DNA from 2 places in the Camelimonas sp. FR25 genome. Region 2 is predicted to be linked to the other one. Evidence: predicted binding sites of a transcription regulator. Region 2 holds the regulator's gene; the other holds the start of a gene.

Region 1 (14,505 bases), on a different contig from region 2:
TTTGCGCCGAGGTCGCGGCAGATGTCGGCGACGATGCGCCGGGCTTCCGCAGCGTCGCGGGCGAAGTGCACATGGCCGCCGCTGGCGGTCACCTTCGCCTCATACTGCTCGAGGTACAGATCGAGATGCGCGAGGGTGTGGTCCTTGATGTCGCGGGCGCTGTCGCGCAGCGCCTCGAACTCGGGCAGCGCGGCGGCGGCCTCGGCGCGCTTCACCGAAAAGCCGGTGCGCATGGTGCCCAGCACCGCCTGCAATTGCTCATCCTTGAGGGCGCGATGGGCGTTTTCCCGGAAAGCGGGCGAGGTGATGGCGACGCTCATGCCTGTCCCCCTTCGGCTGTCTGGCGCGGTTGAGGCGCAGGCGCCGCGTCCGCCGGGGCGCCGATCGGCGGAAGTCCGGTCATGCCCGCCAGCACCTCGGCCACGTGGCGCACGGCGATGGGGCTCTGCTGCCGCGACAGCTTGCCAGCCATGTTCATCAGGCAGCCGAGGTCGCCGGCCAGCAGCATCGGCGCGCCGCTCTCGGTGATCCGCGCCGCCTTCTCGCCGACGATGGCGTTGGAGATCTCGCCGTATTTCACCGCAAAGGTTCCGCCAAAGCCGCAGCAGACATCTGAATCGGCCAGCTCGACCAGCTTCAGCCCGTCGACCGAGGCAAGTAACTGACGCGGCTGCGCCTGCACCTGCAACTCGCGCAAGCCGGCGCAGCTGTCGTGATAGGTGGCGACGCCGTTATAGCTGGCGTTGACGTTGCGCACGCCCATGACGTCGACGAGAAAACTGGTCAGCTCCCAGGTCTTGTCGGCGAATTCGGTGGCGGCGCGATGCAGGTCCGGGTCATCGGCGAACAACTCGGGATAATGCTTCCGCACCATGCCGGCGCAGGAGCCGGAGGGCGCCACCACATAGTCCACGCCAGCAAACGCGCGGATCATCGCTCGCGCCAGATCGGCTGCGGTGCGGCGGTCGCCGGAATTATAGGCGGGCTGGCCGCAGCAGGTCTGCGCCGGAACCTCAACGCGGCAGCCTGCGTCGGTCAGCAGCTTCGCCGCCGCAAAACCAATCGACGGCCGCATCAGATCCACCAGGCAGGTGACGAACAGCCCGACACGCGGGTGATGCGGTGGGCGCCGGGCGGCTGAATGCGACATGTCTCGTCCTGTCAGAAACTGCGGTTCTGGAGCTGGCCCGGGCTCAGCGTCAGTTGAGCCGCGTGTTCAGGCCGCGCGTAGCCCCAGTGGCCGCGTCAGTCTGCGCCAATCTAGCGTCTGGAACCATTCCAACAAGCGCACAGGCGACAATTCAGCTGCAATGTGCAGCAGTGCTGGCCAGCTGTGACGGCGTGCCGCCCGGCAGAGGTGCAGGAGACGCGCATGCGACGTGCGACGTGCGTTGGGGCGGCGGGCGTGGCGACAGTCGACGTGCGATCGGCGGCTAGCGGCTGGTTTTGCCGTCGACGCCGAACTGGCCGAGATAAGCGAGCAGATCGTCGATCTCCTTGTCCTTGGGGAGGCCGAGGAAGATCATGCGCGTGCCAGGCACCTTGGCGCGCGGTGATTTGAGATAGCTGCGCAGGGTGGCGGCGTCCCACGTCAGGCCCGCAGACTTCATGGCGTCGGAAAAGCGGTAGCCGTCGCGCACGCCGGCCTTGCGACCGATCAGCCCGTTGAGGTCTGGCCCTGCCGTGTGTTTGGCGCCTTCGCCGACCTGGTGGCAGGCGCGGCACTTCATGAACACGCGCTGGCCGGCGTCGATGTCACCTGTGAGGGCTGGCGCGGGCGGCGCCGGGCTGGCCGCAGGCTGGGCGGGAACCTGTGCCGCAGGTGGCTGTGCGGGCGTCTGCGCCAGCGCAAGGCCAGACGTCAGCATTGCTGCGGCCAGCACAACGCCACGGACAGTCGCTGTCCCCCGACAGGCGGTGGTGGTGTGACGGAGCGTTGTCAGTGGCGGACGCAGCGGCATATCGGTTCCTTGTCACGCATGGCCTGAGGCGCATGGGGTCGTGCGGGCCCAGAGGCGGGGGAGCCCAGAGGCGGGCGGACGCCATCGCCGGAGGTCTGGACCAGATTCCGGGCGGCGCCGCCCCACCGGCAGCACAGACAAACGGGTCGGCGCATGGCGAGCGGCGCGGGGCTGCGGCGCGCTTGCCGCGAGGGTTCAGGCAAGGCTTGTACCCTGCCGCACCGTCGCCCGACAGGCAGCGCATCGCCGCAGTGAAAAATTGCCGGATATATCTGGCGCCGGCCCTCGGGAATCCCCATGTCTGGACAGGCGCCCACGAGCGGCGACGGGCCTGTGCGACAGGTCTGGGTTTTTCACGGAGACGAGGTACATGGACGCGCAGGAACGCGAGGTTATTGACGGGATCTTCCATCGGCTGCGCGAGGCCGAAAACCAGCCGCGCGATCCTGAGGCGGAGCGCTATATCGCCGATCTGGTCGCCCGCCAGCCCTACGCGACTTATGCCCTCGCCCAGTCGGTCTATGTGCAGGACATGGCGGTGCAGCAGCTCTCGGGCCGTAACCAGGAACTGGAGCAGCGTGTGAGCCAGCTTGAGGCCGAGGTGCGCGCCGCCCGCGAAGAGGCGAACGCCGCCCGTCAGCAGGCCCAGCAGGCGCCGCAGCCACAGGCTGCGCCGCAGCCGGCGCTGGCAGGTGGCTTCCTGTCCGGCCTGTTCGGCGGCGGTCGCTCCAGCGTGCCGCCCACTGGTCCCGGACGCGCGCCGCAGGGCGGCGCCTTCGCCCAGCAGGCGCAGCCTGGCGCAGGTGACGCGGGTGGCGCCCCTGGCCGCAGCGGCCCATGGGCGCGCGGCACGATGCAGGGTGGCCCGAACCAGCCTGGCCATAACCCCGGCATGGCGGCCGGTCCGTGGGGCGGCCAGCAGGCCCAGGCGCCGGCTGGCGGCGGCTTCATGCGCACGGCGCTGACCACCGCGGCTGGCGTGGCTGGCGGCGCGCTGCTGTTCGATGCGGTGAAAGGCATGATGGGCGGCTCGTCCGCAGCCAACGCTACGCCGACCGACAAAGCGGATGCCGCAAAGGAAGACACGGCTGCCAAGGACGATGCCACCGCTGACGCCGGCAAGGAAAACGCCAGCGCCCAGCCCGCGGCGGACCAGGGCCAGGACGCCAGCTATCAGGACGCAAGCTATGAGCAGGGCGGCTGGGGCGATGACCAGGGCTGGGGCGACGCTGGCGGCTGGGACGACGGCGGCGGCGACGACAGCTGGCTCTGAGGCTGACGCCCGACTGGACCAGGACTGCCGGATCAGAGCCTGATCGGGCAGGCCATGGGGCCATGGCGACAATGAATGTTATGGTGACGCGCGCCTTCGGGCGCGCGTTATCTGTTCGGCCGCCCTACATCACCACGACTTTCGCGCCGACGCGGACGCGGTCATACAGGTCCATGACGTCCTCATTGGTCAGGCGGATGCAGCCTGAGGAGACGTTCTGGCCGATGGTGTTGGGTTCGTTGGTGCCGTGGATGCGATACAGCGTGGCCCCAAGGTAAAGGGCGCGCGAGCCGAGCGGGTTATCGGGCCCGCCGGGCATGAACACCGGCAGGTCAGGGCGGCGTTTGCGCATTTCCTTTGGCGGACGCCAGTCCGGCCATTCGCGCTTCATGGAAATGCGCTGGCTGCCCTTCCACTGGAAGCCCTCGCGACCGACGCCGATGCCGTAGCGGATCGCCGTTCCGTCGCCCTGCACCAGATAAAGAAATTTGCGGCGGGTATCGATAATGATGGTTCCGGGGCTCTCGCCGCCACGCCATTGGATGATCTGGCGCTGAAAGCGCGGATCGACAGCCTGTTGTGTGGCGCCATAGGCGTCGTCATGGCCCCAGGCGCCGCCATAGGCAGACTGGTCGTCAAGCTGCTGGGACGCGCCACCGTAGCTCCGCGCGTTGCTGCGTCCGCGTCGCGTTGCCGGCCTTTCGCCGTCCGACCACGAGCCATAGCCCTGGCCGTCAAGGTCCGGCGCGCCATAGCGCCAGTGGCCTGCAGGCGGCGCGCCGTAGCCTCCGTAGCTGCGATCAGCGTAATCCTGGGCGTAAGCGGCGGACGCCGCCAGCATGGCCCCGACGAACAGAACCGGGGCCAGCGCCGCAGCAAACGTCCGTCGTGACATGGGTGAGGTGGGGCGGGTCAGCCAGCCAATCGGGCCCCTGTCGGCGTCAGCCCCGGGAGAGGTCGCCCACCCAGGACACCCCATATCGCCGGTCATGCTGCTCTCCCTGACGTTGGGTTCAAGGTCATGCTGCGCCATCGACAGCGGCGGCAGTTGGGGAAGCCCCCTCATGACAATGCGTCGGGGGCGCATCAGTTCCCGCGGCGCAACTGCGACGGGCCGCGCGGTATGGCGACCGCGCGTCAGTGAGTCTCACGCACATCGCTGTCCGGCGCCGATCACAGCGCGCTCCGCGTTGGGCGCCGGTTCAGCGGCTGGTCGGCCTGTTTGACGTCGCATCGGCGTGCGTCGCGGCGGCACCTGGCGCGCCCGTCTGGTCACGGGCGGCGCGCCGCAGGGCGCGCAGACTGAGGCCTGCCTCGCGCCAGCCGGCCTCGCCCATGGCGGCCTCCACCGCGTCCTGGGCCTTGCGCCACAGGGGGGCGGCCCGCGCCAGCGCCTCACGCCCCGCATCGGTCAATTCATGGGCGACGGCGCGCCCGGCGCCCGGGCGCGGGGCGATCAGCCCGGCGTCGCCCAGCAGCTTGAGATTGCGGGTGAGCGTGGTGCGCTCCAGCGCCAGCCGGTCGGCGAGGGCGCTGATCGAGCCGGGGACGCCCTGGGCGATGGCGGCGAGCAGCGACAGTTGCGTCACCTTCAGCCCCGTCGGCCGCAGCGCCTCATCATACATGCGCGTCAGCGCCCGGGCGGTCATGCGGGCTTGCAGGCAGGCGCACAGATGCCCTTGGGCCATCAGACCTGATTCCGGCGCGCCTGGCTCCAGCGCATCGGCGCTTGCTGGCGGGCGTGTGGCGACAGTCATGCTGGCGTCTCCCTCATGCGCGTCATGCTGATGAGCGAAACCGTCATCCGCCCGTGGCGCAGGCAGGTGATCTGGCGGCAGTCAGGCACGGTCGCGGCCTGGGTCGCCTCACCAGGCGCCATGCACGAGCCCGCGGGCCATTGCCCGCAGGTCGCGCCAGCGCCCGCCTGCACGCCGAAAGCCTGCACCCAGGCCTGCTCACCAAATCCGGCTCGCCCAGGCCTGCTCACCCAAGACTGCTCACTCAAGCCTGCTCGCCAAAACTTCCCTGGCCCTGGTCCGCGCCGCGTCCGGACCGCGCATGGCGTGGCGTCACTGTTCTGTCACCGAACATGGCGCATTGTGCAGCTGGGGTAAACCGCAGCCATGGCAAAGGCTTCCGTTCGCCAAGTCGCCGGCCCAGGGCTGGCCGTATCAAAAAAATGCCGATCGGCCGCTTTTGCCATCCTTGACACACCAAGGGGGCAGTCCTATCTCCGGAGGGCAGTTAGCACTCGCCTTCAGGTAGTGCTAACGATCCCATTTATTGCACCTCGCGCGTCCCGCGCTCTATCAAGAGGAATGGTCCATGAAGTTCCGTCCGCTGCATGATCGCGTCGTCGTTCGTCGCATTGAAGGCGAAGAGAAGACCAAGGGCGGCATCATCATCCCCGACACCGCCAAGGAAAAGCCCCAGGAGGGCGAGGTTGTGGCCGTGGGCGCCGGCGCCCGTGACGATCAGGGCAAGCTGGTTGCGCTCGACGTGAAGGCTGGCGACCGCGTCCTGTTCGGCAAGTGGTCGGGCACCGAGATCAAGATCGACGGTGAAGACCTGCTGATCATGAAGGAGTCGGACATCCTCGGCGTCGTTGGCTGATCAGCCCTGACGCTGGCGCTGGCCTGAGGGCTGGCCCGATGGTTCCGTATTCCCAGCAACAGTGAATTTTCGGGGTCCCGCAGGCGCGCGACAGGCAAGGGCCGTCGCTGGCGCCACAGGACCTGGACAACAGGAGCAAGCACATGGCTGCCAAGGAAGTAAAATTCGGTGGTGAAGCACGCGAGAAGATGCTGCGCGGCGTCGACATCCTCGCCAACGCCGTCAAGGTGACCCTGGGCCCGAAGGGCCGCAACGTCGTGCTGGAGAAGTCCTTCGGCGCGCCGCGCATCACCAAGGACGGCGTCTCGGTCGCCAAGGAAATCGAGCTGGCTGACAAGTTCGAGAACATGGGCGCCCAGATGGTGCGCGAAGTGGCCTCGAAGACCAACGACAAGGCTGGCGACGGCACCACAACCGCCACCGTTCTGGCCCAGGCCATCGTGAAGGAAGGCGCCAAGGCTGTCGCCGCCGGCATGAACCCGATGGACCTGAAGCGCGGCATCGATCTGGCCGTCGCTGCGGCCTTGGAAGACATCGCCGCCCGCGCCAAGAAGGTGTCGGACAGCTCCGAGATCGCTCAGGTCGGCACCATCTCGGCCAATGGCGACGCGTTCATCGGTCAGGAAATCGCCAACGCGATGCAGAAGGTCGGCAACGACGGCGTCATCACCGTTGAAGAAGCCAAGACCGCTGACACCGAAGTCGAAATCGTCGAGGGCATGCAGTTCGATCGCGGCTACCTGTCGCCGTACTTCGTGACCAACGCCGAGAAGATGGTCGCTGACCTCGAAGATCCCTACATCCTGATCCACGAGAAGAAGCTGTCGTCGCTGCAGTCGCTGCTGCCGGTGCTGGAAGCTGTCGTGCAGACCGGCAAGCCGCTGGTGATCATCGCTGAGGACGTCGAGGGCGAGGCTCTGGCCACCCTGGTCGTCAACAAGCTGCGTGGCGGCCTGAAGGTTGCGGCTGTGAAGGCTCCGGGCTTCGGCGATCGCCGCAAGGCCATGCTCGAGGACATCGCGATCCTGACCAAAGGTCAGACCATCTCGGAAGACCTCGGCATCAAGCTCGAGAACGTCACCCTCGACATGCTGGGCCGCGCCAAGCGCATCCGCATCGAGAAGGAAAACACCACGATCATCGACGGCTCGGGCGCCCGCGAGGACATCGAGGCCCGCGTCGCCCAGATCAAGGCGCAGATCGAGGAGACCTCCTCGGACTACGACCGTGAGAAGCTGCAGGAGCGTCTCGCCAAGCTGGCTGGCGGCGTGGCCGTGATCCGCGTCGGCGGCTCGACCGAAGTCGAAGTCAAGGAGAAGAAGGACCGCGTTGACGACGCCCTGAACGCCACCCGCGCTGCGGTGGAAGAAGGCATCGTCCCTGGCGGCGGCACCGCCCTGCTGCGCGCCAAGGGCGCCGTCCAGAAGCTGGACAGCGACAACGCCGACATCCGCGCCGGCATCAAGATCGTCTCGCGCGCTCTTGAGGCTCCGATCCGCCAGATCGCCGAGAACGCCGGCGTGGAAGGCTCGATCGTTGTCGGCAAGATCCTTGAGAACGTCGACAGCAACACCTTCGGCTTCAATGCGCAGACCGAAGAGTTCGTCGACATGCTGCAGGCTGGCATCGTCGACCCGGCCAAGGTCGTCCGCACCGCCCTGAAGGACGCTGCGTCGGTCGCTGGTCTGCTCATCACCACCGAGGCGATGGTCGCTGACGCGCCGAAGAAGGACGCGGCTCCGGCCATGCCGGCTGGCGGCATGGGCGGCATGGGCGGCATGGACTTCTGATCCAGCCCAGCCAACTGACATGGGGCCCCGGCGTTTGCCGGGGCCTTTTTTATGCGCGCTCGACAGCGCCGGGGCCGCAGGCGATGGCGCCGCCTGATACCAAAGTGCGGTGCGCACGATTGATCGCACTTTGGTCAAGCCCGTGCGGCGTCTGAGCAATCAAGGATGCGGATGCGTTAGCATCTTCGCATCCTGGTATGAGTGAGGCACGACATGCCCCAAGGGGCTGCCACATCGCCCACGGGGCCCACGGGCTGATCCGTGTAGCCATCGCAGACAATGTTTTGCTCACGGCGGCGCGGTGTTTGAAATATGCATGTAGCCGATACCTCCCGGTGGTCGCAGCCAGCCAGACGCAACCGCGCGTCAGTATGGTCGCCTTCTGTATGCCGCCAGTTCGTGCGCAATCACGCTTTCGCTGCGTTTTCGCCGTGGCGGCGTTTGCCTTCAGCCGCACAAGACGCTAGGACATTCTGGAATTGTGCTGGAGTTGCGGGCGGCGTCGACACATGCGGCGACGCGCGCCCCGGATGCGCCGTGCGCTCCGGCTGGCCCGCGCGCTGGCCGAACAGAAATTTGGTCGTGGGGGCCGGGTGCGGCCCTGACGCTCACCGCAGATGCTGAAGAGGTGTACAATGCAGAACGATGACGTCGACAGCCCGGTCGCTGGTGTTTTCTGGGCGCTGATTCTGGGGGTCGCCGTTTGCGCCGTGATCGCCTGGCATCTGTTCGGCAAATGATCGGCTGACAAGTCGCCGGTAGGCGCGAGGCTGCGAACCAGCCAGCGTTCGGGCGGATGCGCTGATCCGGTCAGCCCGTTGTACGGTTGCAACTGCCGGGATTGGCCGCCAATTCTTGCACGCCATGAATAACGCGCTCCTTCCGGAGCGCGTTTTTGTTTGCCGTGGGCGGTTCGATAATCTGCTCCACGATGCCGCCGGCGCTCTGCCCCCGAAATGACCAAAATTTAACACGCGATTGACCTGTGGATCGCGTAGATTGTGGTCATCGGCAGCAAGCCGGATAGATGTGGCGACAGGTGACGATCACGTTGATGCAGGCCGCCTGGCTGCCTCGCAGGCGCGTGTTCCCGCGTGAACGCAGAGGCGCCGCTCCGGCGCGCGCCTTCGGCGTCCCATCACTCCACTGATGCTGAAAGCCTTTCGACCCCTGGCGGGGCAGGGGGCGGCTGCGGCTGGTTACAGCTATGCGGCGCGCTACGCCTGACCACAGGGGAGCAGCAATTTTTCTCAGGGCGGCGCTGACGGACCGGCTCAGGTCTGCTCTGACGCTGCGCCCCAGCGGGCGGACACCATGCACGGACTGAAACAGGCTCTGGTCGATATCTGGCGGCTAGCGCTGCCCTATTTCATCTCACGCGAATTGACTACAGTCAGGCTCTGGCCGCTGGCTCCCTTCCAGGTGCAGCAACGGGTGCTGGCCTTTGGCTTTGCGGTTGTGATCATCGCCATCGAATTTGCGCTGGTGGCGATCAATGTGCGGATTTCGTATTTCTCGCGCGACTGGTTCAACGCCATTCAGAACAAGGACGCAGCGAGCTTCTGGACCCTGCTGCTCACCGTGTTCCTGTTCTGGGCGGTGATCTACATTGTCTCGGCCATCTACCAATATGCGCTGAAATCCTATCTGCGCATCCGCTGGCGCGCTTTCCTCACCGAGCGTTATGTCGGCCACTGGCTGGATGATAATGCGCATTATCACATGCAATTGCTCGGCCATGGCGCTGATAACCCCGACCAGCGCATCCAGCAGGATATTGATTCCTTTATCCTCAGCACCATGACGCTGTTCCTTGGCCTGTTGTCGTCGGTCACCACTCTGGCGTCCTTCGCGGTGGTGTTGTGGCAATTGTCCGCCGATTTCACCTTACCCGGCACGTCCGTGCAGGTGCCAGGCTTCCTGCTGTGGGGCGCCCTGATCTTCGCGGTGGTGGCCACCTGGATCACGCACACGGTCGGCAAGCCGCTGATTAATCTTAACTTCGAGCAGGAGAAATATGAGGCGAACTTCCGCTTCGCTTTGGCCCGCCTGCGCGAGTATGGCGAACAGGTTGCGTTGATCGGCGGCGCGCCGGCTGAAAAGCAGCATCTGGCCGGACGCTTTGGCGCCGTGGTCGGCAATTTCCTCGCCATTGTCAGCCGCACCAAGAAGCTGACCGCCGTCACCGCAGCCTATGGCCAGATCAGCAACGTCATTCCCTATGTGCTGGTCGCGCCCTATTACTTCGCCGGCAAGGTCACGCTGGGCGGCATGCAGCAGACCGCCGGCGCCTTTGGCCGGGTCAGCGACAGCCTGTCATTCTTCATCAGCGCCTACGCCACGTTGGCCGATTACAAGGCGGTGGTCGACCGTCTCACCACCTTCACCAGCGCGGTCGAGCTTGCCCGCCACACTGGAACCGAGGCCAGCAAGATCCGGCGTGTCGCCGCGGGCGATGGCAATCTGGTGATCCCGAAGCTGACGCTCGACCTGCCGGACGGCCAGCCGATCGTTTCCGTCAACGCGCTGTCGCTGCGCCCAGGCGAGACCACGCTGTTCACCGGCCCCTCCGGCTCCGGCAAATCCACCCTGTTCCGGGCGATCGCCGGCATCTGGCCGTTTGGCGAGGGTGAGATCCTGTTGCCCAAGGGTGCGAGCCTGTTGCTGCTGCCGCAGCGCCCCTATCTGCCCATCGGCAAATTGCGCGAGGCGGTGGCCTATCCCTCGGCGCCCGACGCCTGGAGCGACGCCGACATGCGCGCGGCGCTGGAGGTGGTGCAACTGCCGCATCTGGCCGCACGGCTTGAAGAGGAGGGCCATTGGGCCCAGACCCTGTCGCTCGGCGAACAGCAGCGGCTGGCGCTGGCGAGGGCGCTGCTGGCCAAGCCGGACTGGCTGTTCCTCGATGAGGCGACCTCGGCCATGGACGAGGGGCTGGAAGCGGTGTCTTACGGTCTGCTGGCGCGGGAGTTGCCCAACACCACCATCGTTTCGATCGGCCACCGTTCGACGCTGCACGCACTGCACGCCCGCCGCATCGACATGGCCAACATCGGCGCGCGCCTGTTCGAACCGCGCGATCACCGCTAGGCCTCAGCGCGCCGTCTGCGCCTGTCCAGGGCGCAGACGGCGTTTAGCCGGTGACCCGGTTGTTTATGGACATGGATGCCCGTGACCTGCACCTGCATGACGACGGGCCAAGTCGTGACGCGCCGCCCTGTCGGGCTGACGCAGCGACTGAGGTGCGGACAAGCGCATTCGGCGCCCTTTCCCTTATGGACGCAAGGTCATGCCCATGCTTATGCGGTGGCACAAGCAAGTGTCCGGCACAGGGCGTGATGGTCACGCAGCCGGCGAGGGGGGCAAATGACATCAATTCGTGCGACCGTGGCCATGGGGCTGTCGCTGATGCTCGGCGCCGCGGCGCTGGCGACGCCAGCGCAGGCGCTCAATGCTGGCGACTGGGTGCTGGGGCGGTTCAATAATGGGCCATATTGGTTCCCTGGCGTGGCAGTGCGGGTCTCGGGCGACCAGGTCACGGTGAAATATGATGACGGCGACAGCGAGATCCTGACGCGCGCCCATGTCCGTCCCTACACCTGGAAGGTCGGCACGCGGGTCGAGTGCAATTTCAAGGGCGGCGGCGACTGGTACGCCGGCCGGATCACGGCGCTGGAGAGCGAGAAGCTGTCGATCGCCTATGACGATGGCGATCGTGAGCGCACCACCACGGGCCGGTGCCGTTCAAAATAAGCCATGGGTCCCGCAAGGCGGCCTGACTTTGCTGCGTCGCGAACACGGTGATTGCAGTTTGCCCGCGCCTCTGTGAGCCCGGGCAAATTGCAACGCGGCCGCGCCGCCGCAGCCTCATTGGCGACCAATGCGGCTCCGGCCCCGGCGCCATCAACCGACGGCAGCGCCGTGACCAGCGGCGCACGAAAAAAGGCCGGGCGAGACCCGGCCTTGATCCAGATGCTGTGTGGGGCTGGCGCTTAGAAGGTGCGGTCGAAGCGCAGCTCGCCAGCCGGACCCTTCATCACCAGCTGGCCGCCGACGATGTCCCATTTCTGGGCGTAGCGCAGGGCCGACAGATAGGCGTTTTCAGCCGCGAGCGTTCCCTTGTCGCAGGCGCGACGGGTGAGGGCCAGCGGGCCGACGGCGATGCCCATGTCGCGCAGCGGGAAAGCCACCGCCGAGAAGGTGTTGCAGCCGCCAAAACCACGGGCGCGGAACTGCGAGTCAAGCACGAAGGACGGCTTCTCGGCGCCGCCATAGCGCTTGCCATTCAGGCTGACCGCGACCCAGTTCTTGCCGAGCGGGAAGTTCTTCTCGATCTTCTTGGGCTGGAGCGGCGCGGTCTGCGTCCCACGCTGCTGCGCATCCGCTGTCGTAAGCGTCATCGCGCCAGCCGCCAGAACTGCGGCTGCTGCTGTCAGTGCAAGGCGAACTGTCGTCACGTGCATCCACTCCCTCAAACAGACCGCTCCTCGCGACCCGCCGCGTTGTTCGCAAAATCCGGTCCAGCGTAGCCATGCCCGTCCGGGCCGTGATACGCAGCGGCTGCTGCGACTTTTCCAGCAATATCGCTGACTTTGCAAGCATCGCCCGGTCAAGAGCCGGTTGGGCCCTGCGTTTTACGCCGGGCCCGTCCAGCTCAGTTCAAGCCTGAAGCGCCGCTTACCGGCATATTTTGGCTATACTTGGTCCAGCCGGGCAAAAAGTCGCTCGGCCAGCGCGTTTTCCCGGCGGAAGGCATATTCCAGCTTCCGCACCCCGACATGGTCGGCGCCAGCCGCCGTCAGCGCCTCGACCAGCGCAAACATCTGCTTCGTCGGCACGATCAGCGTCGCTGGCGCGTCATGGGCAGGCGCGCCGAAGGGCAGGCGGGCGCTGAAACGCCCCGCCAGATTTTGCAGCGCTTCGGCGTCGAGCGATGGGGCGATCGCCGTCACCTCGCGGCTGGTGCGCGCCTCCTCTTCCGCGTTGATGCGGGTGAGGATGGTGCGCACGGCGGCGCGGGCCGTGGGGCCCCAGCTGGCCCGCATCGAGGCGACCAGATTGGCCCAGGAACGCAGCATGACGCCGTCGTCGAGGATTTTTAGATCATTGGCCGCCAGCGTCGCGCCGGTGGTTGTGATGTCGACAATGATCTCCGCCGAGCCAGCGGCGGGCGCGCCTTCGGTCGCCCCGAGGCTCTCGACGATGCGATAATCGGCGAGGCCATGGGCGGCGAAGAAGCCGCGCGTCAGATTGATATATTTGGTCGCCACCCGCATGCGCGCGCCGGTGCGGGCCCGCATGTCGGAGGCGACGTCGTCGAGGTCGGCCATGGTGCGGACGTCGATCCACGCCTGCGGCACGGCCACCACCACATTGGCGTTGCCGAAGCCGAGCGGCGTCAGCATCTCCACGGCGGTATCAGCGTCGAGCACCTGCTCGCGCACCAGGTCTTCGCCGGTGATGCCGAGATGGGCGACGCCGCTGGCCAGCTGCGAGACGATCTCCGAGGCGGACAGGAACATCACCTCGACCCCAGGCAGGCCCTTGATGGCGCCGCGATAGTCGCGGGCGCCGCCGGGGCGGTGCATCTCGAGGCCGGCGCGGGCGAAGAACGCTGCGGCGTTCTCCTGCAGGCGACCCTTGGAGGGGACGGCGATGACGAGCGGGGTATCGGCGGACATGGCGGTTTCCCCGGATCAGGCGGTCAGGGTCAGGCTGTCGAAACGGTCGAGCCAGACGGCGCAACCCACGGCGGGCAGCGGCTCTGCGGCGCCCAGCCGCTCGGCGAGGCCGTCATAGCGGCCGCCAGCGGCGACCGGGCGGCGGTCGGCGCGCAGCGGGTCGTCGATTTCGAAAATGAAGCCCGAGTAATAATCGAGATTGCGGGCGAAGGTCGCCGAGAAGGCGATGCTTTCCACCGGCACGTCGCGAGCGGCGAAGAAGCCAAGCCGCTCCTCAAACTGGTCGATGGCGGCGTCAATGGCGAGGCCGGTGTCGCTGGCCAGCTGGCGCAGGGCGATCACCGCATCGTCCGGGTTGCCGGAAATGCCGAGGTAACGCTCCAGGATGGCGCGCTTTTCGCCACCAAGCGCCGCAGCCCGGCGCTCGGCCCGGGCGAGAAAGCGCCGGGCGATGTCGCTGGCGCTGCGACCACCGACCGTGGTGATGCCGGCGATGGTCAGCACATCCTCGACAAAGGCCTGGGCGGCGCGCGGGTCCTGGCCCTCGAGCGCGCCGAGCAGACCGGCGTAATCGCCATCGGCGGCGGTGTCATCGGCCAGGGCGGCCAGCGGCTGGCCAGCGGCGACGCCGCGCAGCAGGCGGCGGCGGGTCGGGGCGTCGGCGCCCAGCGCCTCGACCACGGCGGTCAGCAGGCCCATGTCGCCGAGCCGCACGGCAGGATTGCGCAGGCCGAGCGTGGTGGTGGCCTCCATGGCCAGCGCCAGCATCTCGGCGTCGGCGGCGCCCTTGTCGTCGCGGCCAAAAGACTCCGCGCCAGCCTGGGGGAACTCGCCGGTCTCGCCAGCCCGCAGCCGGAACACCGGGCCGAGATAGCTCACATTGCTCAAAAACGCCCCGCCGCGCGCCCGGGCGGCGACCGCCATGCGCGTCACCGGGATGGTGTATTCCGGCCGCAGGCACAGCTCGGCGCCGTCACCGCTGGCGGTGATGAACAGGCGGCGGCGAATGTCCTCGCCGGACAGGTCGAGGAACACCTCGGCGGGCTGCAGCACCGGCGGCTCGACGCGGTGGTAGCCTTCGCGTGCGAACAGCGCCAGGAGACTGGCGCAGGCTTGCTGCGTGGCTGGTTCGTCGGTCAGCTGCGGCGACATCGCTCTTCACCTGTAGCGCCGGCCCGGAAGGCGGC
Region 2 (14,505 bases):
GATGGCATAGTCGGAGCGTCGCGCCAGTTCACGATAGACCGCGATCAGATCCTGGACCGCCGACACCTTGGCGGAGAGAATAATCCGGTCACGACCCAGCCCCATCTCCTCGGCGCGCACGGCGGAACGCAAGGCTGACTGCACCATGGCCTCGCGGGTGATGGCGCGGGCGTCGCGCGGCCTCGCGGCGGCGGCGTTCTCATCCATCAGCGCCGTGAGAAGCTCCTGATCGAGCGACCCCCAATTGGCGCCGATGCGCACGGGTTTGTCGTGCTTCAGGGCCATGTCGATGATCGCGCCGAATTGCCTGTCGCGCTTGTCCCTGAAGCCGACATTGCCGGGATTGATGCGATATTTGGCCAGCGCCTCGGCGCATGCCGGATGATCGGCCAGCAATTTATGACCAATGTAGTGGAAGTCGCCGACCAACGGGACCGTGACGCCAATGCGCGCCAGCCGGTCACGGATGCGGGGCACGGCGGCGGCGGCTTCGTCGCGGTCGACAGTAATGCGCACCAGCTCCGAGCCGGCGTTGGCCAGGGACGCAACCTGCCGCACGGTGGCGTCGATATCCGCCGTGTCGGTGTTGGTCATCGATTGCACCACGATCGGCGCGCCGCCACCCACCTGCACGTCTCCCACCATCACTGGCACTGTGACGTGACGCGACGCGGGCCCGGCGACATCAACATCGCTGGCAGCATCGAGAAGCTTTTCGGCAATTGGCTGGTCGGCTTGCATGGTGGCGTTGGTCACGGGAGCATCCTGGTCCGCGTCATGTCCGGGCGCCAGGCTGGCGTCCCCAGGAGCGGAATATGGGCGCGTTATAGCGCTGTTTCGATCGGCGTCACAGGTTTCAGACAGCCCGCCTATGTCGTCGCCGTATGGCTCCGCTCAGGTTTGGCGCAGTCACCCCGTTTATGACGCAAGGTTTTCAGGATTGTATGACAATAATTAACATGAAGAAGCGTCTTGAATCCCGGTTCAGCGCGCACAATCTGATAATCTGGTTCTGATTGTGGAGATGACCATGTCCAACACCGCCTCAACCTCGTGGGAGGGCGCGCGGACCGGGGGTAAAACCTGCCGTCCCCCAAGGCGCGCGCTGGAAATCGTCGGTATTGTCTTTGCGTTTATCTGGTTCTGGCCGCTTGCGGTCGCTTACATCGTCTGGAAGCTGATGGGGTATCCCGTGCCGAACGAATTCGTCGCTTTCATGGAGCGCAATTTCACCCGTTTCCGCGGCTTTCCGTTCTCGGGTAGTCAGGGCGCCTCCGAGACCCGCGCCGCGTCGACGGCTGGCGGTTCGACAGGCAACAGCCATTTCGACGCCTATCGCCGCAGCGAGCTTGAGCGCCTGGAGGCCGAGCGCCGGCGTCTTGACGATGAGGCGCGCGAGTTCCACGCCTTTGTCGAGGAACTGAAGCGCGCCAAGGATCGTGAGGAGTTTGACGCCTACATGCGCAAGCGGCGCGCCGTATCGCCCACCAACATGTGACGGCGACAGCCATCCTTGCCGACCTCATGCGAAAGCCCGGGCCCGCGCCCGGGCTTTCTTGCGTCAGACCTGCCGTCTCAGCGCTGCAACAAGGCGCGCGCGAGGGTCACAAAAGCGCGGGCCCGGTGGGATAATCCGCCGGGCTCACCGTGCGCCACAGCGTTCCAGTCGACGCCATGCTTGGCGTCCGAGTCCATCTCGCCAAAGGTCGCCTGATGCCCGTCAGGGCGGAAGATTGGGTCATAGCCGAAGCCGCGCTCGCCGCGTGGCGGCCACACCAGATCGCCAAACACCCGGCCTTCGAACAGCGCCTGCTCCCCGTCTGGCCAGGCGACGACCAGCGCTGAGACGAAATGGCCACGGCGCCGACTGTCAGGACCGAGGCCTCGGGCGGTCAGCTCATGGTTGATGCGCGCCATGGCGGCGGCGAAATCCTTCTCCGGCCCACCCCAACGGGCAGAGAAGATGCCGGGGGCGCCATCCAGCGCCTCGACGCAAATGCCCGAATCGTCAGCCAACGCCGGCAGCCCGGACGCTGAGGCGGCCGCGTGGGCCTTGATCGCGGCGTTCTCTGCGAATGTGGTTCCGGTTTCTTCAGGCTCGGGCAGACCAAGCTCGCCGGCTGAAACCGCCTCGACGCCCCAGGCCGCCAGCAGCTCCCGCATTTCGACCAGCTTGCCAGCGTTGTGCGTCGCGATCACCACCCGACCCGTCAATGGTCGCGCATTGGCCATATCTGCGTTCATTTGCCGATCGCCTGCTTCTGGATCGCCACAAGCTGGTTAGCGCCGAGGCGCGCAAGGCGCAGGAGTTCGAGCAGCTCTTCATCGGTGAACGGCTTGCCTTCCGCCGTCCCCTGAATCTCAACGATGCCGCCAGAACCCGTGAGAACAAAATTGGCGTCCGTTTCGGCGGCTGAATCTTCTGCGTAGTCCAGATCAAGCACCGGAGCACCCTGGTGGATACCGCAGGACACCGCCGCCACATGGTCTTTCAGCGGATGGGTGTTGATGATCGAACGCGCGCGCATCCAATCAATGCAATCGTGCAGCGCCACCCAGGCGCCGGTGATCGCCGCCGTACGGGTGCCGCCGTCCGCCTGGATGACGTCACAATCGATGGAGATCTGCCGCTCGCCGAGCGCAGGCAGATCAACGACGGCGCGCAAGGAGCGACCGATTAGCCGCTGGATCTCCTGCGTCCGACCCGAAGGCTTGCCGGAATTGACCTCGCGGCGGGTTCGCTGGGCGGTGGCGCGCGGCAGCATCGAGTATTCAGCGGTCACCCACCCCCGTCCCTGGCCGCGCAGCCAGCCGGGAGCGCGGTCCTCGAGCGAGGCCGTGCAAAACACATGGGTTTCGCCGAAGCGGACGATGCAGGAGCCTTCTGCGTAGCGCGCCACGCCGCGTTCCAGCGTGACCTGTCGCAACTCATCGGGGGCGCGTTTAGATGGCCGCATGGCGCATTCCTGTCGGTGGGGAGTTAAAGCACAGGCTTTCTATAGCCGCGCAGCGACGCCCCTGTAAGGGGCAAGCCCGGCATATCATGCGCAACTGCTGGTCGGGCGGCACTGGAGAAGTCCGGCATACCCCACTACATTTGTGGACGGGCTCGCGCGCTGGGCCCGTGGTGCAGCACAGCGCAATCAGTCGGGAGCGATTGGACGGTGGGAGCGTTTCAGGACAGCGCAGCGCACACGACCCTGAACGACAGGTCTCGCGAAATATTTCGCCAGATTGTCGAGAGCTATCTCGCCACTGGCGAACCGGTCGGATCGCGCAACCTGTCGCGCATCATTCCAATGCACCTGTCGCCTGCCTCGATTCGCAATGTGATGTCCGATCTGGAGCATGCCGGGCTGATCTATGCGCCCCATACGTCTGCCGGCCGTCTGCCAACGGAGAGCGGCCTGCGCTTTTTTGTCGACGCCATGCTTGAGGTGGGTCATGTCGCTGACGAGGAGCGCAAGCGGATCGAGCAGGAAATGCGCGCCGCCTCCAACGATAGCTCGCTGGAAACCGTGCTGTCGCAAGCCACGCAGGTGCTATCCGGCCTGTCGCGCGGCGCAGGGGTGGTGCTGACAACCAAAAGCAACGCCCGGTTGCGACAGATCGAGTTTGTGCGCCTCGGGCCGCAGCGTGGTCTCGTCGTTCTCGTCAGCGACGATGGCAATGTGGAGAATCGCCTGCTTGACCTGCCCGACGGCTTGCCGTCGTCGGCGCTGGTTGAAGCGGCCAACTTTCTGAACGCCCGGATTTCAGGACGCACGCTTGACGATCTGGTCAATGACGTCGCCAACCAGCGGCTGGCGATCGAGCAGGAACTCGACACGCTCACAGCGCGGCTCGTGGAGGCAGGCCTCGCCATCGCCGTCGGCGGCTCCACCGAATCACGCCAGCTCATCGTGCGTGGCCAGGCCAACCTGCTCGAAGATGTGACGGTTGGCGCCGATCTGGAGCGGATGCGTCTGCTGTTCGCCGACCTCGAGACCCAGAAAGATGTCATTGATCTGCTGGCGCGGGCCGAACAGGGCGAAGGCGTTCGCATCTATATCGGCTCGGAGAATCAGCTGTTTTCGCTCTCCGGCTCGTCAACCATCGCTGCGCCATTTCGCGACGCCGAAGACCGCATCGTTGGGGTAGTGGGGGTGATTGGGCCGACGCGGCTCAATTATTCGCGCATCATACCGATGGTGGATTACACCGCGCGCGTGGTGTCGCAGCTGTACAGGGGGCGGTGAGCGCCCCATCGTTGGCGTGGTCTTGCGCCGTCTCATCATCACCGCAATAGCGAGCACATCGCGCCCGGCGATGGCCTAAGGGCGGTCGTCGAGGATCTTCTGCATCCACAGCAGATCGATCCAGCGGCCGAACTTGCGACCGACCTGCGGCATCAGGCCGGTTTTCTCAAAACCGAATGCCGCATGCAGCCGGATCGACGCCTCATTGTCGGAGGTGATCGCGCCAACCATGACGTGCTTGCCGCAGGCCCGCGCCGCGTCGATCAGCGGCGGCATCAGGGCGCGCGCGACCCCGCGGCGATGGGAGCATGGCGCCACATAGATTGAGTGCTCGACCGTCGCGGCGTAGCCGTCGAAATGGCGGAAGTCTCCGAAGCTGGCGTAGCCTGCGATAGCGCCATCCAGCTCAGCAACGAAGAATGGGTACCCCCTGGCCGCACGCTCGCGCATCATCGCAAGGCGGTTGTCCAGCGTCACCGGCGTCTCCGTCCAGACCGCGAGGGTCTCAAGCACGGCGTAGTTAAAGATGTCGAGGATGGCCGGGGCGTCGGCCTCCGTTGCGGGCCTTGTCAGAACGGAGGAGGCCTCACCACTCATTGTCGCGCTCTCCAGTAACCTCGCAAGGCGCGGTGCGAGGTCTCACGCCAGAGGATGACGCCGTGGCATGGGACCGGCACTTTGCCCTTGAATCAGGCCGCCACAGACGTGCACATGGAGCAACATCCTGGCGAACGGCCAGCAATAAACGGGCGGGAGGACATATGAGCAAGCTGTTTTCACTCGAGGGGCGCGTCGCCCTCGTCACAGGCGGCTCGCGCGGCATCGGCAAGATGATCGCCAAAGGCTTCATCGACAGTGGCGCGAAAGTCTATATCAGCGCCCGCAAGGCCGCAGCATGCGACGCCACGGCCGCGGAGCTGTCAGCCAACGGCGGACAGTGCATCTCCATTCCGGGCGACATTTCGACGGTGGAAGGCGCGCGCGCCCTCGCAGCCGAGATCGCGCGGCGCGAGGACCGGCTCGACATTCTGGTGAACAACGCCGGCGCCGCCTGGGCGGCCGCGTTCGACACCTTCCCAGAGAACGGCTGGGACAAGGTGATGAACCTCAACGTCAAATCACCATTTTTCCTGACCCAGGCGCTGGCTGAAATGCTTCGCAAGTCCGGGACGGCGGCGCGCCCCGCCAAAGTGATCAACATCGCCTCGATCGACGGCATCTTCGTCAACCCGCTGGAGACCTACTCCTATGCGGCGTCCAAGGCTGCGCTGATCCATCTGACCCGTCGCATGGCGGCGAAACTCATTGCCGACAACATCGTGGTGACGGCCATTGCGCCTGGCCCGTTCAGCTCTGACATGAACACGGCGGCGCGCGACGAGGCGGATGGCGTGGCGAGGCGTGTTCCGGCAGGCCGGATTGGCGATGATGACGATATGGCGGGCGCGGCGATCTATCTGGCGTCACGGGCCGGCGACTATGTGGTGGGCGTCACCCTGACTGTCGATGGCGGCGTCGCCTACGCCAAGCCGGGGTTTGACGGCGACAGCTGGTCCGCCGATCATTGATGGGAATGCGGCGACCGGTCCTGGCTTCCTGATCGGTCGACCGCTCCTTGCATGATTTGGCGGCGCAGGTTCGGCGCGGCTCCAGCTATGTACCCCGCCTTGCCAATTGCCTGCGCGCCGCCCCTTCGCTAGCCCGTCCGGGCTCTACACTTGGCGAAGCCGCCTGACGCTGCTATTGCCCTTCAAGGCCTTGAGCACCTTGTCTGCCGCTGAACTGTCAGCGCCGCAGCAGCCGCCCCAGAGAGAGCATGGCGACCCATCCCTTTGACAACATTCGCAACTTCTCGATCGTTGCGCATATCGACCATGGCAAATCCACGCTGGCGGACCGGTTGATCCAGGAAACCGGAACGGTGGCGGCGCGCGATATGGGCGAGCAGATGCTCGATTCCATGGACATCGAGAAAGAGCGTGGCATCACCATCAAGGCCCAGACCGTGCGGCTTGAGTACAAGGCGCAGGATGGCAAGGATTATATCCTTAACCTGATGGACACCCCCGGCCACGTCGACTTCGCCTATGAGGTGTCGCGCTCGCTGGCGGCCTGCGAGGGTTCGATCCTCGTGGTCGACGCCTCGCAGGGCGTCGAGGCGCAGACGCTGGCCAACGTGTATCAGGCGCTCGACGCCAACCACGAGATCGTGCCGGTCCTCAACAAGATCGACCTCCCCGCCGCCGAGCCGGACCGGGTGAAGGAGCAGATTGAGGACGTTATTGGCATCGACGCCTCCGAGGCTATCGCCGTGTCGGCCAAGACCGGCCTCGGCATCCCGGATGTGCTGGAGGCGATCGTCAGGAAGCTGCCGCCGCCGAAGGGCGATGAGACGGCGCCGCTGAAGGCGATGCTGGTCGACAGCTGGTATGATTCCTACCTCGGCGTCGTCGTGCTGGTGCGCATTATTGACGGCGTGCTGAAGAAGGGCATGACCATCCGCATGATGGGCTCCGGCGCCAATTACGGCGTCGACAAGGTCGGCGTGTTCCGTCCCAAGATGACAGACATGCCGCAACTTGGTCCGGGCGAGGTCGGCTTTTTCACCGGCTCGATCAAGGAAGTCGCCGACACCCGCGTCGGCGACACCATCACCGAGGAACGACGCCTGACCGCCGAAGCGCTGCCCGGCTTCAAACCCGCGCAACCGGTGGTGTTCTGCGGCCTGTTTCCGGTCGATGCGGCGGACTTCGAGAATTTGCGCGCCGCCATGGGCAAGCTTCGGCTCAATGACGCCAGCTTCTCCTATGAGATGGAGACATCGGCTGCGCTTGGCTTCGGCTTCCGTTGCGGCTTCCTGGGCCTGCTGCACCTGGAGATCATTCAGGAGCGGCTTGAGCGCGAGTTCAACCTCGACCTGATCTCGACGGCGCCGTCGGTGGTCTACAAGCTCAACATGGCCGACGGCTCGCAGATCGATTTGCACAATCCGGCGGACATGCCTGATGTGATGAAGATCTCTTCGATCGAGGAGCCGTGGATCCGCGCCACCATCATGACGCCGGACGACTACCTCGGGTCGATCATCAAATTGTGCCAGGACAGGCGTGGCGAGCAGGTCGACCTGAACTATGTCGGCAAGCGCGCCATGGTCGTCTACGACCTGCCGCTCAATGAGGTGGTTTTCGACTTCTACGACCGGCTGAAATCGGTATCAAAGGGCTACGCCTCGTTTGACTACGCCATTTCGGAATATCGCGAAGGCGACCTGGTCAAGATGTCGTTGCTGGTCAACGCTGAGCCGGTTGACGCCCTGGCCATGCTGGTGCATCGCACCCGCGCCGAGGCGCGCGGTCGCGCCATGTGCGAAAAGCTGCGCGAACTGATCCCCCAGCACATGTTCCAGATTCCGATCCAGGCGGCGATCGGCGGCCGGATCATCGCGCGCGAGACCATTCGCGCGCTGCGCAAGGACGTGACGGCCAAGTGCTATGGCGGCGACGCCTCGCGCAAGCGCAAGCTTCTGGACAAGCAGAAAGAGGGCAAAAAGCGCATGCGGCAGTTCGGCAAGGTCGAAATCCCGCAGGAGGCGTTCATCGCCGCCCTCAAGATGGACGACTGATCAAAGGATACCCGGCAAAATTCAGGGGCGCCCCTCCGGAGCGCCCCTTTTGCATTACACAACCCGGCTTACCCCGGCCGGCGCCGATAACCAGCCCGATCAGTCAGGTTCAAATGTCGTAGCTACGCCATTGATGCAGTAACGCAGTCCGGTGGGTGGCGGACCATCGGGAAAGACATGGCCAAGGTGGCCGCCGCAGCGGCTGCAATGCACTTCAGTGCGCACCATGCCGTAGCTACGGTCCTCCGACATCTCAATCGAGCCAGGCTCCGGACTGTCAAAACTGGGCCAGCCGGTGCCGCTGTCAAACTTTTTGGCGGATGAGAACAATTTTTGGCCGCATCCGGCGCAGACAAATGCTCCTTGCCGCTCTTCATGCAACAATGCACAGCTGCCGGGGCGTTCCGTGCCATGACCGCGCAAAACAGCATATTGTTCCGGGGTCAGTCGCTGCCGCCACTCAGCTTCGGTGAACGCTACTGGATAGGATTTGCCGTCTCCGCGCATAATTTGATGCTCCGCATGTTCGGCCTGCGCCCTGAAGGGGCGGCCCCTGATGATGGAGATCATGGTTCACGCAAGCGGATGCAAGTGCAACGCCGTGGTGGCTCAGGACATTGATGTGAGGCAAGGGCAAATGGACCTGCTCGTCTGCAATAGTAGCCAGTCGACGCCGCGCCACGTCCATTGCGCATGCGCCGGAGGCCGCGCGCCATGACCGCCTCTGACGGTCCATTCCGCACGCCGCCAGAGCAACCCAGCCAGTTCAGGCGTCGCCTCGCCGTTATTATGGCGGCGGATGTCGCCGGTTATTCACGCCTGCTCGCCACGGGCGAAGAGCAGGCCCTGGGGCTGTTTAACCAATGCCGCGCCATTTTCGACGCCGAGGTCACACGATACGGCGGCCGGATCTTCAACACGGCTGGCGATTCGGTGATGTCCGAATTCGTTTCGGCCGTGGAAGCTGTGCGGGCGGCGATGGCCATTCAGCACGCTCTCGATGCGGTGAACCAGACCGTCCCAGCCGAGAGAAAGGTATTGTTTCGGATCGGTGTGCATGTCGGCGACGTCGTCGAAAGTGACGGCGATCTGCTAGGCGATGGCGTCAATATCGCCGCGCGCCTCGAGGGCGCCTCGCGTCCGGGCGGCGTGTGCATATCGCGTGGCGTGCATGATGCGGTGGTGGGCAAGGTCTCAGCCGACTTCCGCCCGCTTGGCGCCCTGTCGCTCAAGAACATTCCGACCCCGGTCGAGGCCCATTGCATCATCCTCTCTGACGGCGACCGGGGTGCTTCCGACGCCCCGGTTGTCAACGCCCCGGCTGCGGCCGCGCCATTGCCAACGAGCGCGGCGCGGCGCGGCCAGCGCCGCCGCAAACGCCTTTACCGTCTGGCGCTGATCGCGCTTGCCATCACAATCGCCGTTCCCACAGTCAGATTTGCCCGGCAGCAGCTGGAGACACAGCTGGGGTTGCGGCTGGGCAAGCCCGCTACAGAACGCGCCGTGCAGAATGTGGAGCCGCTGCCGTCGCCTGGCGGTGAACAGCGGGCCGAAGCTGGGAGCCAGCCCAGGCCAGACGCGGCGGCGGCTGCACGGACGCTGTTGCAACGCGGACGCCAGGGCGAAGCGGCGGGTGACGCTACGGCAGCGCGAAAGGCATATGCGGACGCCGCTTTGCTCGGCGCCGGCTACATCGAGCCAGCCTCTAGCCTCGCGGCCCTGGTTGGGGCGCGGGAAGGCGTATCGGCCGCCAGGGACGCGATCTCCAGCCTCGCCGCCAGCGTCAAGGACAGCGCTGTCAAAATGGTCCTTGCCCAGCAGGCGCCAGCTGCCGAGCGCGCAAACCGGCTGAGGCGGTTACTCGACGAGGACAAGGCGTTCTTGCCAGCCTGGTTCGCTTATGGGCTGGCTTTGGGCGACGTGGGCGCGGGGCCCCCTACCCTCGCGCGCCTGCAGGTAGAAAAGGCCGCGTTTGAGCAGTTCCTCGCGGCCGCCCGCCCGGACGCGGCCCACCGCCATTTTCTCGAGGAAGCGACGCTTGAGGACTGGTCCCGGCGCGCCACGAGGCGTGTGCGCGACATTGAGGCGTCGCTCAACGGACGGCAATTGCGCCCGACTCTGTCCTATACGCTGACGCCAGCGCATATCAGTGTGCAGGTCGGGTTGCCGGAAGACGCCAGCGCCGTGCAATACCGTTTGGGAGACAAGGGGCGCTTCTCACGCGCTGACCTCAGTCTATCGAAGGGCGCTGGAACTGCGCGCAGCGCATCCTTCGCTTTACCCGCCAGGGCTGGGAAAACCTCCATCCAGATCACCTATACCGATCAAGGCGGACTACAGGCCGGGCCGTTCGCCTTTCCATTCGACGCAACGGAACTGGCGGGTGCGCAGGAACGCAACGTGTTGACGGCCACATCAGGTTCCTGGGTCACCTGGGCGGCGGACAGGGATGAGCTGTTCTTCCCCTATTTACTTGGATATCGCTGCGTGATCGACACGGCGCTGGTGGGCTTTGACGGCGCGGAGCCGGACATCGCGCTGCCCCTGCCGCGTGACGGCTGCGACCAGGGCCTGCCGCCGCCAGCCGGCGCCCAAAGCAGCATTCCCGCGCCTCATGACGCCAGAAGCGTGCTTGTCAGGCTGACGCTTAACAATGGCGTGAGCCCGCCCGGCGTCAGCCTGAACCGTGATCAGTAGGCCGCCACGCCCTGTTTATTTTCAACCTCTTCAGCCATAAGACAGGGGGCGTGATGGCCTGGCTGCTCAGGCTGGCTGAACGGAGCGTCATCCACCCAAATGCAGCGCATGGCCAGGTCCAGTTCATCTCCTCGATACAGCCTGCAGATGGTCGTCGCCTTGACCTTTGCGGCGATCATTGTGCTGATCGTCGGTGGCCTGTCGTGGCTCAATCACCGCAGCATGGCACAGCTTGCCCATCGGGAAGCCCAGGAGCGTTTCCGCGACATTTCACGGCTGATCCGTGACGAGGCCAACGATCAGCTCGCCACAGCGCATATTTTCCTCAAGACCATAACCGATACGGCCGCTCCATCAGCGCCCGATGAGGGCCTTGGCAAGCTGTTGCTGGGACTGCAGCGCACCCTTCAGGAGACGACGCCAGCCGTTCTGGCCTTGCTGGCCGGCTGGCCAGACGGCTCCCTGGTCATGAGCCAGAGGATCACACGGCCCCTGCCGGGGGCGCCGCCCGCCGCCCAGTACCGCATTCTGGTCACCCGCCCCGATGGCGATGGCGGTCAGTTTCGCCGCACTGGCGTTTACGCCGACAGCAACGGCGGAATCATTGGTCGGTTCACGCCTGAAGCCACTGATTACGATGTCAGGACCAGATCCTGGTATCGTATGGCGATGGAAAGTCGGACGCCGGTGACGCCAGCGCCTTATCGCTTCGCCACAACGCCAGAAATGGGCGTAACGGTCGCGCAAAGGGCGGCGCTTTTGCCTGGACTGGTGTTTGGCATCGACGTGCTTCTGTCTGACCTCGACGATGTTCTGGCGCGAATGAAAGCGCACGCGCGGCAGGAACTGGTGCTGTTCACCGTGGATGGCGAGTTGGCGGCCCATCCGGCTGGACGCAAGTACCGGCGCGGCGATGCGCCTACGGGCCCCAATGGTTTGCCGCTGATCGCCGGACTTGGCTCGCCATTGCTCAAGGCCGTAGCGGAGTCCTATCAACTTGATCGATCGCCTGGCGACCGCATGGTGAGCGCCGGAGGCGAGAGCTATCTTGTGCACTTCGAGCAGGCGCTGGCTGGCACCGGCATGGTCACCGCCATCGCCATTCCGCAATCGGCCATTCTTGGCGCTGCCAATGACATGGCGCGGCGCTTGCTGGCGATGGGCCTGCTGGCGCTACTTGCGGCCTTCCCCATCGTCTATTTCGCTGCCCGCAGCATCACCAGCCCGCTAAAGGCGCTGACCCGGCGGGTGAGCAAGATTGTCGCGTTCAACGGTGATTCAACGCCGCCGCCGCCGACGCGCATCACCGAAATCCAGGAGCTGTCGGGCGCCGTCACGGGCCTCGAACGCGCCATGAACAACTTCATGCGCTATGTGCCGAGCCAGATTGTCCGCAGCATCGTTGCGGACGGCGTGCAACCCACCCTCGGCGGCGTGAGACAGCCGACGACCGTGGTGTTCACCGACATCGCAAATTTCACAGGCATCGCTGAACGGCTCGAGCCTGAGGCGCTCATGCAGCTGACGTCACGCTATTTCGCGGTGATGGGCGGGGCGCTGGTGGATCATGGGGCGACGATCGACAAGTTCATCGGAGACAGCGTTATGGCCTTCTGGAATGCGCCTGAGCCCCAGCAGGACCACGTCAGGCTGGCCTGTTGCGGCGTGCTCGCCGCCGCGCAGGCGCTGCAATGCCTCAACCAGGAGTTCGAACGTGAAGGGTTGCCCGCCCTGCACACCCGCTTCGGCATTCACACTGGCGAGGCCGTTATCGGCCATGTCGGTTCCTATGATCGTCTGAGCTACACCGTGCTTGGCCATACGGTGAACGTCGCTTCTCGGCTTGAGGCGCTCAACAAGCAGTTTGGCACATCCATTCTGGTGACCAAGGCCGTGGTTGATGGCGCAGGCCCAGGCTTCGCGTTCCGGGAAGTGGGTATCGCCACAGTCCGGGGCGCCAGCGAGCGCATCACGACGTACGAATTGTGCGGCCTTGGGAACGATGGAGGTCTGACGACAGGATCGGCGGAGACAACTGCCGTCGAGGATCCGGTCAGCAGCTAGACCGGCATGCTTTTTTTCACCGCACCTGAAAACGATGTTCAAACCAGTGTTCAAGGCGGCGTTCAAGCATGGACGACGTGCAAATGGAAAGCGCGCTAAAACCCACCGATGGCTTGCCTGTGGGTTATCGTCAGCGCTAAACCCATCTTAACCGCCAGATGGGCGCATTTCAGGCGCTGCGTGTTGCGACCACCAGGTCCGGCACAGGGAGATTGACGTGGCGCAACTGCAGCAAGGCCAGTCACCGCGATCGCGTGCCTCTGACATTGAGCGCGCCTGCAAGGAGCGGGGTCTGCGCATGACCGGCCAGCGGCGCATTATCGCGCAGGTGCTGGGCGAGATGGACGACCATCCTGATGCCGAGGAACTGCATCGCCGCGCTATGCAGCTTGATGCGCGCATTTCACTATCGACCGTATATCGTACGGTCCGCCTGCTGGAAGATGCTGGCATCCTCGCCAGGCACGAGTTCGGCGATGGCCGGGCCCGCTATGAGCGTGCGGCGCGCCAGCATCACGATCATCTGATCGATATACGCACCGGCGCCGTCATTGAGTTCCAGTCTGAAGAGATCGAGCGGCTGCAAGCGATCATCGCGCGTGAGCTTGGCTATCGCCTGGTGCGGCACCGACTTGAGCTTTACGGGGTGCCGCTGGGCGATAATGCGCCGGTGGAAGCGGACGATGACGGCCCGGCTGATTGAGCCATGGGCAATTTGCGCGCTTACGCCATCATTGGCGCCCTGGGTGCCCTGACCGTCATTGCAGCGCCGGTGCAATGGCTGGCCCTGCGTTGTGGCTTCAGGCCCGTCTACCGGCTGTTACCGGTCTATTTTCACCGCATCGTCTGCAGGCTTATCGGCATTCGCGTCCGGGTCATCGGTCAGCCTCCCAGGAACCAGGCCACATTGCTGGTGTCCAACCATGTCTCCTGGGCGGACATCACAGCCATATCCAGCGTGGCGCCGCTGTCCTTCATCGCCAAGTCGGAAGTCGCCGGCTGGCCGATATTTGGCGCCTTCGCCAGGTTGCAGCGCTCGGTTTTCGTCGATCGCTCGCGCCGTAGCGCCACCGCTGAAGTGAATGATCTGGTTGCGCGGCGCCTGGAGAGCCGCGAAGCCATCGTATTATTCGCTGAAGGCACAACAGGAGAAGGGCTGAGAGTTCTGCCGTTTCGCTCGGCCCTTGTCGGCGCGGTGCGCGATCAGGCAGGAGCGCAGACAATGCGCCTGCAACCGATGAGCATCACCTATGTGCGACGCAGCGGCCTGCCCCTTGGACGTCGCAATCTGCCCCAGATCGCCTGGTATGGCGATATGGATCTGGCGCCGCACCTCATGGACTTGTTACGACGCGGTCATGTTTATGAGGCTGTCATAAGCTTTGGCGATCCTGTTCCGGCAAATGGCGGCATCGATCGAAAGACGGCGACCCGAACGGCAGAAGGATTTGCCAGAAACGCCGTGCGCGCACAGCGGCGTCTGGGGCGATGATCTGGCGTTGTGCGACAAGAACGCCATCACCTGGTTTGACCTGTGCCAATAGTTGGCGACATACGCTATTATGGCGCTGTGCTGGCGGAGCGCCACAATAACCAGGCCATCGCCACCTTGTTATAAGGCGATCGGCCCAGGCCGCGAGGCATGGCTGGCCAGCCGCACCGGTGCAGGCCCTAATGTGAAAGTGTTTGGCTAACGTGAAAAAAGTTCACGTCAAATCATATGGTTGCCAGATGAATGTCTACGACGCCGAGCGCATGGCGGACGTTCTGGCGACCGAGGGATATGTCGAGACAGCCAGCATTGATGATGCTGATCTGGTGATCCTGAACACCTGCCACATCCGGGAAAAGGCCGTTGAAAAGGTCTATTCGGAACTTGGCCGG

What was found. Region 2 encodes HrcA, which represses chaperone genes, less so after heat shock. Its sites were predicted from a motif close to GTTAGCACTCNCNNNNNGNGAGTGCTAAC; they were not measured.
Region 1: groES (co-chaperone GroES) is a predicted target of HrcA. The motif match lies at 5,478-5,506, and genes of this name have one in related genera.

Annotation. Positions count from the first base shown of each region.
Region 1 is NZ_JCAWFG010000082.1:10,182-24,686, forward strand. Features, by position in the region: gene AC6A67_RS10700 (LutB/LldF family L-lactate oxidation iron-sulfur protein) at 1-320, opposite strand, end outside; gene AC6A67_RS10705 ((Fe-S)-binding protein) at 317-1,150, opposite strand; gene AC6A67_RS10710 (c-type cytochrome) at 1,434-1,868, opposite strand; gene AC6A67_RS10715 (DUF2076 domain-containing protein) at 2,332-3,234, shown strand; gene AC6A67_RS10720 (L,D-transpeptidase) at 3,359-4,225, opposite strand; gene AC6A67_RS10725 (MarR family winged helix-turn-helix transcriptional regulator) at 4,437-4,991, opposite strand; gene groES (co-chaperone GroES) at 5,560-5,847, shown strand; gene groL (chaperonin GroEL) at 5,991-7,637, shown strand; gene AC6A67_RS10740 (ABC transporter ATP-binding protein/permease) at 8,952-10,727, shown strand; gene AC6A67_RS10745 (tudor domain-containing protein) at 11,004-11,390, shown strand; gene AC6A67_RS10750 (META domain-containing protein) at 11,630-12,037, opposite strand; gene hisG (ATP phosphoribosyltransferase) at 12,332-13,318, opposite strand; gene AC6A67_RS10760 (ATP phosphoribosyltransferase regulatory subunit) at 13,334-14,470, opposite strand.
Region 2 is NZ_JCAWFG010000078.1:102,143-116,647, forward strand. Features, by position in the region: gene ispG (flavodoxin-dependent (E)-4-hydroxy-3-methylbut-2-enyl-diphosphate synthase) at 1-741, opposite strand, end outside; gene AC6A67_RS10060 (DUF2852 domain-containing protein) at 1,031-1,498, shown strand; gene AC6A67_RS10065 (non-canonical purine NTP pyrophosphatase) at 1,576-2,232, opposite strand; gene rph (ribonuclease PH) at 2,241-2,957, opposite strand; gene hrcA (heat-inducible transcriptional repressor HrcA) at 3,165-4,238, shown strand; gene AC6A67_RS10080 (GNAT family N-acetyltransferase) at 4,314-4,835, opposite strand; gene AC6A67_RS10085 (SDR family NAD(P)-dependent oxidoreductase) at 5,000-5,806, shown strand; gene lepA (translation elongation factor 4) at 6,055-7,860, shown strand; gene msrB (peptide-methionine (R)-S-oxide reductase MsrB) at 7,960-8,367, opposite strand; gene AC6A67_RS10100 (adenylate/guanylate cyclase domain-containing protein) at 8,575-10,557, shown strand; gene AC6A67_RS10105 (hypothetical protein) at 10,551-10,736, opposite strand; gene AC6A67_RS10110 (adenylate/guanylate cyclase domain-containing protein) at 10,738-12,621, shown strand; gene AC6A67_RS10115 (Fur family transcriptional regulator) at 12,887-13,324, shown strand; gene AC6A67_RS10120 (lysophospholipid acyltransferase family protein) at 13,328-14,113, shown strand; gene miaB (tRNA (N6-isopentenyl adenosine(37)-C2)-methylthiotransferase MiaB) at 14,317-14,505, shown strand, end outside.